DNA from 2 places in the Microbulbifer agarilyticus genome. Region 2 is predicted to be linked to the other one. Evidence: predicted binding sites of a transcription regulator. Region 2 holds the regulator's gene; the other holds the start of a gene.

Region 1 (5,334 bases), 220 kb from region 2:
AAGGTCAGTCGGGTTTGCACACTGGTGAGGTCATAATCGACGCCGTCGACATCAACCATTTCGGTGCGCGCGCGCAGGCCCAGAGTGACGTCAGCCTGGGCCAGTGCGTCGGCAAAGCTCGCAACTTGGGGCGCCTGCTCTTCGGTCATTTCCTGGGAGAAGGCCGGTGAGGCGATCAGGGCGCCCATGGTCAGGGCCAGCAGGCTTTTGGTCAGAAGCGGTTGGGTGGAAGTTTTTTGGTTTTTCATATTGTGTTCCTGTCAAGGAGAGTAAAAGTGTTTGGTTATTGCCCTGAGGAAACGTTACCGCGTGTTAACTTTTGGGCTCCCACTCACGCACTGCAAAAGTGTGAGTGGGAAAGCGAAACTTCTGTAATGTTGCCGAGCGGACTCAGGCCGCGTTATCGACGGTTTCTTTGATATCCCCGGCTGTTTGCGCTGGTGCAGTATTTGATTTTGCCGGTACAGACTTCTTGGTCGGCACGTCCGGTTTACTGTGTCGCTCGTGCAGGAACTTCAGTACCTTGGCCCGGTATTGGTTGTAGAGCGGGTCATCTGCCAGTTCCAGTCGATGGCGCGGGCGTTCCAGATCCACCTCCAGAATTTCACCTATGGTGGCGGCCGGGCCGTTGGTCATCATTACGATGCGATCGGAAAGTAGCACTGCCTCATCCACATCATGGGTGATCATGATCACGGTATTGTTGAGTTCTGCCTGAATTTCCATCAGTGAGTCTTGCATGTGTGCACGGGTCAGTGCGTCCAGTGCGCCAAATGGCTCATCCATCAGCAAAACTTTTGGCTGCATGGCCAGGGCGCGGGCGATACCGACACGCTGCTTCATTCCACCGGAAATCTCGTCCGGCCGTTTGTGCATGGCGTGGCTCATGTGTACGAGATCGAGGTTATGTTCGATCCATTCGCGCATTTCGGCTTTGGATTTGTTTTTGCCAAACACCTGCTTTACCGCCAGCTCCACGTTTTCATACGCGGTAAGCCAAGGCAGCAGGGAGTGGTTCTGGAATACAACAGCCCGCTCCGGGCCCGGCTCGGTCACTTCTTTCCCGTTCAGGATAACGCCGCCACGGGTTGCTTGATAAAGGCCTGCTACAACATTCAAGACGGTGGATTTACCGCAGCCGGAGTGGCCGATCAGCGATACGAATTCGCCCTGGGAAATCTTCAGGTCCACATCGCGCAAGGCGGTGAAGGGACCATTCGGGGTCGGGAATTCCATATCGATATGGCTGATATCTAGAAGTACGCTCATTGTCTCGTTCTCCTTAAAAATTGTTTCACCTGGTACCGGGATTAGTTCGCTGTTTTGTCCCAGGAAACCAGTTTTTGCAGGGCCAGCATGCCGCGGTCGAGCAGGAAGCCAATCAAGCCGATGACCAGTACTGCGGCCATGATGCGGGCCAGGGAGTCGGAGCTACCATTCTGGAACTCGTCCCATACGAATTTTCCGAGGCCGGGGTTCTGTGCCAGCATTTCCGCTGCGATGAGTACCATCCAGGCCACGCCGAGGGAGAGACGCATGCCGGTAAAGATCATGGGTACGGAGGCTGGCAGAACAATTTTTTGCACGTGTCGCAGGGCGGGCAGGCGCAGTACTTTACTCACATTCACCAAGTCTTTATCAATACCGGCAACACCGACCGCGGTGTTGATAACCATTGGCCACAGGCAGCACAAGGTTACTGTGATGAGTGAATTCAGAAACGATTTGGCTACCAGTGGGTCTGGCGACGTATACAGTGCGGAGACCACCATGGTCACCAGCGGCAGCCAGGCCAGTGGCGATACCGGCTTGAAGATCTGAATGATCGGATTGATTGCGTTGTTCAGCGCTTGGCTCAAACCAATGGTGATACCCAGTGGAATGGCGATAGCTACTGCCAGCAGGAAGCCGCTCATGACGGTTACCAGACTGGTAATGATCTGATCCAAGAAGGTTTCTTTACCTGTGTAGGCGCGGATTTTGGGCTGGTAGTTTGGGTCTTTTGCTACACGTTCCGCATTGCGCTTTTCCTGGCGCTCATAGAAGGCCTGCTCTTTTTCGCGGGAGCGCTGGTGCTCATCATGCAGGGCATTGAACTGCTCCATGACTGCAGCGGGACCGGGAAACTTACCCAATGATGTATCAATATTCTGTGCAGTGACGGACCATAGCAGCAGGAAAGCGAGTATGCCTGCGGCGGGCAGTGCCACCAGTCGGATGGCATTGCTGAAAAAGGTTCCGTCCAGTTGCGGCAGCTTTAGGCCGCTGAATTTTGTGGCGATTACAGTAGCGGTATTCATTCCTGTTACCTCAGCACACGAGTTGAGCGTTAGTTATGAGCCTGAAAGTATTATTGTTTTGAGGAGGGCACTGGCCTGTATCACAGGCCAGTGCTTTTCGAGGCTTGATTACAGTTTTTGTCCGGACTTCAGGCCAATATCGAATTTCTCGATGTAAGCATTTGGCTCTTTGCCGTTGTAGACGATACCGTCGATGAAGTGGGTCTGCGGGTTGCGGAAGCCATCTTCGGTTTCGAAGTCTGGGAATTGCGCTGCAGTAGCCAGCTTCTCTTCAATCAGGGACTTGGCGGCTGCCTGGTAAATGTCAGGGCGGTATACCTTGGCTGCCAGTTCTTTGTACCAGTCGTCAGGCTTGTCTTCGGAGATCTGGCCCCAGCGGCGCATCTGAGTCAGGTACCAGATAGCGTCGGAGTAGTAGGGGTAGGTCGCGTTGTAGCGGAAGAATACGTTGAAGTCTGGTACTTCGCGCTTGTCGCCTTTTTCGTACTCAAAAGTACCGGTCATACTGTTGGCAATTACGTCGTAGTCGGCGCCCACGTAGTTAGACTGGGAGAGAATCTTCACCGCTTCCGGGCGGTTCGCGTTGTTGTTCTCGTCCAGCCACATAGCGGCACGAATCAGAGCGCGGGTAACACGAACGGTGGTGTTCGGATATTTTTCAGCAAACTCTTTGGTGATGCCGAAGACTTTTTCCGGGTTGTCCTTCCAGATTTCGTAGTCGGTTACTACCGGTACGCCAATGCCTTTAAATACCGCCTGCTGGTTCCAGGGCTCACCTACGCAGTAGCCGTAGATGGTGCCGGCTTCCAGAGTGGCTGGCATTTGCGGTGGCGGAGTTACGGACAGAAGGGCGTCTGCATCAATCTGGCCGGAGATGTCGCCTTTATGCGGTGCGTAGTAGCCCGGGTGGATACCGCCAGCGGCGAGCCAATAGCGCAGCTCATAGTTGTGCGTGGATACTGGGAATACCATACCCATGTTGAAGGGCTTACCTTCATCTTTGTATTTTTCAACAACCGGCTTCAGCGCGTCTGCCTTGATCGGGTGTACCGGCTTGCCATCCGCCTGTTTGGGAATGTTTGGCTTCATCTCTTCCCAGATGGCATTGGAAACGGTAATGCCGTTACCGTTCAGGTCCATGGAGAAGGGAGTGATGATCTCGGCTTTGGTGCCGAAGCCCATGGTCGCGGCGATTGGCTGGCCTGCGAGCATGTGGGCACCGTCCAGGCGTCCATCGATTACGCCGTCCAGCAATACTTTCCAGTTGGCCTGCGCTTCGATGGTTACGTAAAGGCCTTCATCTTCGAAGTAGCCCTTTTCGTAAGCGATGGCGATGGGGGCCATATCGGTCAGCTTGATAAAACCAAACGTCAGTTCTTCTTTTTCCGGGTAGCCCAGCTCCTCGGCGGTAGCGGGCGAAATGCTGAAGCCCACTGCCAGCGCTAGAGACGCTGCAAGAGTTTTAAATGGCTTGTTCCAGGTCATGGTTAGTTTGCTCCAAGTTTTGTCAGCGATGTAGTTGTAAAACTCTATGTTGAGCGGCCAGTGAATCTGGTGACTGCAATTCAGGCCAAAAAAAAGCGCTCACCGACTGCCCGTTACGTTCGACGGGATCGGTGAGCGCCTCTGCTCTAAGACAAGCACCTAGGTGCGTTGCCTGACTAATTTTTTGTGAGCTACTTGTAGCTCGTCGACGGGCAGCTGACTGTGAGCGGCCGGTCATTTGTGGTGCGCGTGGTTTGTTACGCGCTCACTCTCACCATTGCAGACTCCGTGCCAACTTTTTCTGAGATGTGTTTGCCCAGTCGGGAGTTTGGTGGTTTATGGGGGAGGTATATATGGGGTGAGGAAATACTCACATTCGCCAAAGCCCCTGTTTTTATAAGGTTTACTGAACTGCATGCAGCGAAAACTAATTGGCGACAAAGGGCCGTCGGTCCAGCTTGTTACGCTATTCAGGCAAAGGGAATGCTGCGCCACTGCGCCTGGAGTTATGTGTGATCGGGGCTTTGGCCGGTTTGGCTCAGACGACCGTTTCAGTGCAGGGTGGTGAATGTGGGGATAGATTTGGTGCAGGCTATTGAGTGGGGAGAGGCTTAAACGGTGCGCGGGTGGGGTTGTTTTGGTGCGAATGCATACTCACTGTACATTTCTCGTCAGATTTTGTCTGAATGGTTGACCGGGAAATAAAAAGGCCGGGTGTTGCCACCCGGCCTTTTGAACGTTCCAGTACTAATCGAGGGATTAGAAGCTGTAGTTCAGAGATGCACCTACCAGCCAGGCTTCCAGGTTGGTGGTGCCACCGTTAAAGTAGGTGCCGAGACCGATGTCTGGAGTCAGCGGCAGAGCCTGGAACTCCTGGATGGGCTCGTCATCACCCCAGATGTAAGCCAGACCACCATCGACGCTCAGCTGGTCGTTGAACTTGTAGGTGCCGCCGAAGGTAACCCACTGACGATCCGCGTCCGGAATGGACAGGGTGCGCCAGGTTACCGGCAGACCCAAGCCGCCATTCAGGCCCACAGCAGCGGATTCGATGCGGCCATCTTCGTTCAGACCATCGCGTGCTGCACCGTTGTCGTAGGCGTAGCCCACGCGCCAGGTGATTTCTTCACACGGGTAGTATTCCGCACCCAGGCTGTAGCGCCAGCCGCTCTGAAAGTTTTCTTCTTTGATCAGCAGTGGGTTGTAACGATCTACAGGCTCATCGTTGATACGCTGATCCGGGAAGAAGGCTTGCAGGCGCTCGAAGTCGTCCCAGTCGGTCCACAGGGCGCCCATGGCGATGCCCCAGTGCTCATCGAAGCGGTGGTAGATGCCGATTTCCAGAGTGTCGGGAAGGTCCAGAGTCAGTCGAGCGCGCTCATTGTCAAATGGACGTCCATCGACAAAGGAAGGCAGCAGATCGGAATTTACGTCTGCATCAATCTCAGGGCGCAGCTCGGACTGATAGGAAACGCCCACGTGGGTGTGGCCGTCTGCACTGCGCCACAGACCGCCGATGCTCCACCCTACATACCAGTCATCGCCATCG
Region 2 (5,334 bases):
GGCATCGAAGTCTACCGCAGGGGAGGTGGTGCACAGCACTCCGATCGGCTTTTCGCAGCCGGGCAGGCGGCAGTGGGGGATGGCGACCCCTTCGCCAATACCGGTGGATCCCAGTCGTTCACGGGCGACCAGCTGACTGAATACCGTGTCGGCATCCAGCTCGGGGAACTGTTCAGAGATCGCCTGGGCGATATTGAGCAACAGCTTCTTCTTGCTACTCCCAGCCAGGTGGCAAAGACTCAGGCGGGGAGAGAGTAATGCTTCCAATGTCATAACGTACAGATGATCTAGCGGTGCAAGTCAGCCGTTGCTCTTGGGTACTCCAAGTACTGAGACTAGCGGTGACTGCGTAACTTCTCTTTGTGTTTCAGCAGCTGACGGTCGAGCTTGTCCGTGAGCGAATCGATCGCTGCGTACATATCGTCAGATTCCGAGTCGGCAAAAATATCCTTGTTGCCGTTTACGTGCACTAAGGCCTCGGCTTTCTGAGTGAGTTTGTCGACAGACAGAGTGACCTGTGCATTGTTGACGAGGTCGTTGTGGCGGGAGAGCTTGTCCAGTTTGGTCAGGCAGTAATCGCGAATGGCCGGAGTAACTTCTACATGGTGACCACTGATATTGATCTGCATGGATTTCTCCTTATTGGGTACAACACGAATCCTGTCGCACCCCCGCTCAGGGCGGCAACCCTACTAGGAAGTGCGTCAGAATGGAAGGATACACTCGGCGCAGGGCTATTGGTTGTGCGGAATACTGCTTTCAGGGCTCGAAGTAGTCAGTATGCGAGGCAAGTTTTCGCTGAAAAATGACCGGTTTGGTTAGACCAGTCTCTTACGCTCGCTCGAAGAGGGGATACCCATGGATTCCCGGTACTTGGCCACAGTGCGTCTTGCGACTTTGATGCCCTGGGAGTCCAGTTCCTGGGTGATCTTGTTATCGGATAGTGGTTTACGCGGCTGCTCGCCATCGATCAGCTTGCGAATCAGCGCGCGAATGGCGGTGGATGAGGCGTCTTCACCGGAGTCGGTGCTCACGTGGCTGGAGAAGAAATACTTGAGTTCGAATACGCCCCGGGGGGTGAGCATGTACTTCTGGGTGGTCACCCGCGAGATGGTGGACTCGTGCATGCCGATGGTCTCGGCAATATTCGCCAGCACCATGGGTTTCATGGCTTCGGGACCCTGCTCGAAAAAGCCCTGTTGTTTTTCCACGATGCTGCTGGCCACTTTGAGCAGTGTCTCGTGGCGGCTCTGTAGGCTCTTCAGGAACCAGCGGGCTTCTTGCAGGTTGTCCCGCAGGTAGTTGTTTTCGCTGGAGTTGTCAGCTCGCTTGATCAGCGAGGCGTAGGTGTCGTTGATGCGCAGCTTGGGGGTGGTTTCCGGGTTTAGCTCCACTACCCAGCGATCCTGCTTGCGAGTGACGATGACGTCCGGCACCACATACTGTGGCTCCTCGCCGCCAAAGACTTCACCGGGGTAGGGGGTGAGCGTCTGAATCAGGCGCATCACTTCACCAAGCTGTGTTTCATTGAGGCGGGTGCGTCGGCTTAGCTGGCGAAAATCGCGTTTGCCCAGCAGATCGAGGTGCTGGCCGACTACGGTCAGCGCCTGTTCCAGCCAGGGGGTCCCCTCGGGTAGCTGACGCAACTGCAGGATCAGGCTTTCACGCAGGTCGCGGGCGCCACAGCCAACGGGTTCAAGCTGTTGAATCGTCTTGAGGACCGCGGTTACTTCATCGGTATCCACTTCGAGGGATTCCGCCAATTCTTCCACGCTGGTATCGAGAAAGCCGTTCGGGGCGATGGCGTCAATGAGTGCCTCGCCGATCTGCTTGTCCGAGTCGGTGAGTGGTGTGAGGTTCAGTTGCCACAGCAGGTGATCCTGCAGGCTTTCGGAGACCGCGTTGCGCTGCTCCAGCGCGTACTCTTCCGTTTCCGCCGACCCGCTGCTGGTGCCACCGGAGTAAATGTCATCCCAGCGGGTATCTACCGGCAATTCGTCGGGGATGTCGCTGCTCCAGTCCCCCTCGGCGGTGGATTCTGCCTGGGGCTCTGGTGCGCTCTCGGTGCGTTCTTCGGCTTGCTGGGCTGGGGTGTTCTGGTCTTGGTGGGACTCGCCGGCGTGCTCGTCAAAATCTGACTCGAGCAGCGGGTTGCTGTCCAGTGCGGATTGAATTTCCTGTTGCAGATCCAGCGTCGACAATTGCAGCAGGCGAATAGCCTGCTGCAGCTGGGGGGTCATTGTCAGCTGCGTGCCGAGTTTTAACTGGAGTGACTGCTTCATAGAGGTTTGCCGGCAGAAAAATCTGGCGATGACCTACCGAAAAGAATTTTATTCCTTTGGCGGCGGGATAAGGCTCATTTCCTGCAGACTACCCCGGGGAGGGTAGGAAGACAAGGGGCAAGTTAAGCAATAAGTATGCCGAAAAAGTCACGCCTTCCGGTTAAGCGTGTATTCCCGTGATCAAAATCTCTATTTTTCACGGTTTCTGGAAAGCTTTTCTGAAAAAGGCTCAAATCGTGAACTGATGGCCCAGGTACACATCTTTCACTCGTTTGTTTTCGGCGACGTCTCTGGGGTTGCCAGAGGCGATGATGTGACCTTCGCTGACGATGTAGGCGATTTCGCAGATGTCGAGGGTCTCGCGCACATTGTGGTCGGTGATCAGGACGCCGATATCGCGATCCCGCAGGTGGCGAATGATTTGCTGGATATCGGCGACGGAGATCGGGTCAACACCGGCAAAGGGTTCGTCCAGCAGTACGAATGCAGGGTTTGTCGCGAGTGCGCGCGCTATTTCCACTCGGCGGCGTTCACCGCCGGAGAGTGCCATGCCGAGGCTCTCGCGAATATGCGTGATATGGAACTCTTCCAGCAATGACTCGAGTTGCTCTTTGCGCTGCGTGCGGTCGAGGTCTTTGCGGGTCTCCAGAATTGCCATGATGTTGTCTTGTACCGACAGGCGCCGGAATACCGAGGCTTCCTGTGGCAGGTAGCCAATACCCTTGCGGGCGCGACCGTGCATGGAGAGGCCGGTAATGTCCTCATCATCGATCAAAACCTGGCCCGCGTCGGCCTGTACCAAGCCCGCAATCATATAAAAACAGGTGGTTTTACCCGCGCCATTGGGGCCGAGCAGGCCTACAATCTGCCCGCTGGATACGCTGACGGACACATCCTGAACAACTTTGCGCTTTTTGTATTGCTTGGCGAGGTGTAGTGCCTTGAGCGTGGGCATTGCTTAATTCCGCTGTCAGCGCTGCGCGCTGTTTGAATTTTTTTTTCGTGATCTTGTCGATGTAAGAGGGGCGTTATTGCCCATCCTGAGCTGGCTTGGCCTCCGGCTTCCAGATCATCTCGACGCGCTTCTTCTCGGACTGGCCCTGAGCCTGCATCTGCTCGCTGTTGAGGTCATAGTCGATGCGTTCGGCAGACAGGGTATTGCCGTCGCGATCGACAAAGGCTTCACCAGTTAGCTGTAGGGCATCGCTTGCTACCAGGAATTCGATTCGCTGGGCGCGGGCCTTTACTGGATTAGTGCTTTCTTCCACTTGCTGTTGGAAGTGTGCGGGTTTGCCGGTGGCGACCACTTTGTTGATTTCGCCTTTGCTGTTGCCGTGCACTTCCACGCGGTCTGCGCGAATTTGCAGCGAGCCCTGGCTGATGACTACGTTGCCACTGTAGATCGAAAGGTTTTTGCTGCGATTGGCCTCGAGGTTGTCGGCGGAGACTTTGACAGGCTGTTGTCGATCGTCGGGCAGTGCAAGTGCCTGCGGAGCCGCCAGTACGCAGGCTGCGGTGAGCGCGAGTGCGGCGATTTGCCCGCGGGAATTAGCGAGTTTCATAGCGACTTTCCACATTGGAGAGTATTTCTACCTTGTCTTGTTTGAGGTCTGCCCGCAGGCCTTTGCCGGTAGTGATGTTGGCACCATCGGTAATGGTAACAACTTTGTCGGTTTCGGCGAATTCCTCGCGGGGTTTAAGGGTAATTTTCGGAGTGCGCAGGGTGATTCCCGGTTGCGGCAGCTCTGAGACAGAAACGTCTCCCTGCAATACAACTCTCTGGCCGTTGTTGTAGGCAATACCCTTGCGCGACTCGGTGCGCCATTTCGTGTCTTCGCCCTGATAAAACATCATGCGCGGTTCGGTAAGGTCGGCGCGGTCGCGGCGGGCAAACCGAAAGAAGGTAATGCGCTCGGCGTCCACTTCATAGGCGAGATCGCCATCGATGTTGTAGTGGCGTGTACGCGCATCGCGAATGATCAGGTCCGCGGCACGATTGTGTTCCTGCTGGGTGGGGCGTTTACCCAGTAGCTGCTCTGGTGGGCTCTCGGTAAACCAGAGTCCGGCAGAGATGAGAGCCACCACGATCACCAGGGGGAGCCAGGTGCGCATTCCGTTGTTTCTTCCTTTTCTCAGTCTGCTAAATAAGGAGCGAGGGCGGCCTCAAAGGTTCCCTGCGCGTGCATGATACGGTCGCATACTTCTCTCACCGCACCCATACCTCCGCGGCGCTCGGTGACAAATAGCGCGCGCTCGCGTACCGGGTGCGCGGCATCCGGCACAGCAATCGGGCAGCCCACCCGGGTCATCAGCTGCAGGTCCGGGTAATCGTCGCCGACATAGGCAATGTTTTCCAGATCGTAAGGTTCGTTGGCGAACAGCTCCAGGAAAGCGGTGTATTTGTCTTCACGGCCCTGGATCAGGCGAGTGATGCCGAGGTCATGTGCGCGCTTTTCCACCAGGGCGCTGCGGCGCCCGGTAATGATCGCGACGGCCACACCCGACTTCTGCAGCATTTTAATGCCCTGTCCATCCAGGGTGTGGAAGGTCTTCTGTTCGTTACCCTGGTTGTCAAAATACAGGCGGCCATCGGTGAGCACGCCGTCCACGTCCAGGATCAGGTGGCGGACCTTGCTCAGCTTTTCGTGGATTTGCTGCTGGCTGGCTGTAGGGGTGGGTTGGGTCAAAAGTCTCGTCCTTCAATTCGGTCAAATAACGCCGGCGCGCAAAACGTCATGCATGTGCAGCAGACCGATCGGGTGGTGTTCCGGGTCTTCTACTACCAGCGCGGTGATTTTGTTGTCTTCCATAATGCGCAGGGCTTCGGCGGCGAGTGTGTGCGCACTGACCGTCTTCGGACGTCGGCTCATCACTTGTTCCATAGTGGCGGTATCCAGTTCCAGTTTCTGGTCGATTACTCGGCGTAGGTCACCGTCGGTGAATACTCCGAGCAGTTGCCCGTTGCTATCCACAATCGTGGTCATGCCAAAGCCCTTGCTGGTCATTTCCAGGAGGGCTTTGGATAACGGTGTTTCCGGGGATACCTGGGGAA

The links. Region 2 encodes sigma-54, which starts transcription at its own class of promoters, with help from an activator protein. Its sites were predicted from a motif close to TGGCACANNNNTTGCNNT; they were not measured.
Region 1: Mag101_RS12440 (CmpA/NrtA family ABC transporter substrate-binding protein) is a predicted target of sigma-54. The motif match lies at 4,062-4,079, and genes of this name have one in related genera.

Annotation. Positions count from the first base shown of each region.
Region 1 covers NZ_CP019650.1:2,986,021-2,991,354, reverse strand. The annotation lists gene Mag101_RS12455 (alginate export family protein) at 1-248, opposite strand, end outside; gene Mag101_RS12450 (ABC transporter ATP-binding protein) at 391-1,269, opposite strand; gene Mag101_RS12445 (ABC transporter permease) at 1,311-2,300, opposite strand; gene Mag101_RS12440 (CmpA/NrtA family ABC transporter substrate-binding protein) at 2,409-3,785, opposite strand; gene Mag101_RS12435 (OmpP1/FadL family transporter) at 4,545-5,334, opposite strand, start outside.
Region 2 covers NZ_CP019650.1:3,204,148-3,209,481, reverse strand. The annotation lists gene ptsN (PTS IIA-like nitrogen regulatory protein PtsN) at 1-273, opposite strand, end outside; gene hpf (ribosome hibernation-promoting factor, HPF/YfiA family) at 336-629, opposite strand; gene Mag101_RS13415 (RNA polymerase factor sigma-54) at 819-2,282, opposite strand; gene lptB (LPS export ABC transporter ATP-binding protein) at 2,512-3,237, opposite strand; gene lptA (lipopolysaccharide transport periplasmic protein LptA) at 3,311-3,844, opposite strand; gene lptC (LPS export ABC transporter periplasmic protein LptC) at 3,831-4,394, opposite strand; gene Mag101_RS13395 (KdsC family phosphatase) at 4,415-4,969, opposite strand; gene Mag101_RS13390 (KpsF/GutQ family sugar-phosphate isomerase) at 4,991-5,334, opposite strand, start outside.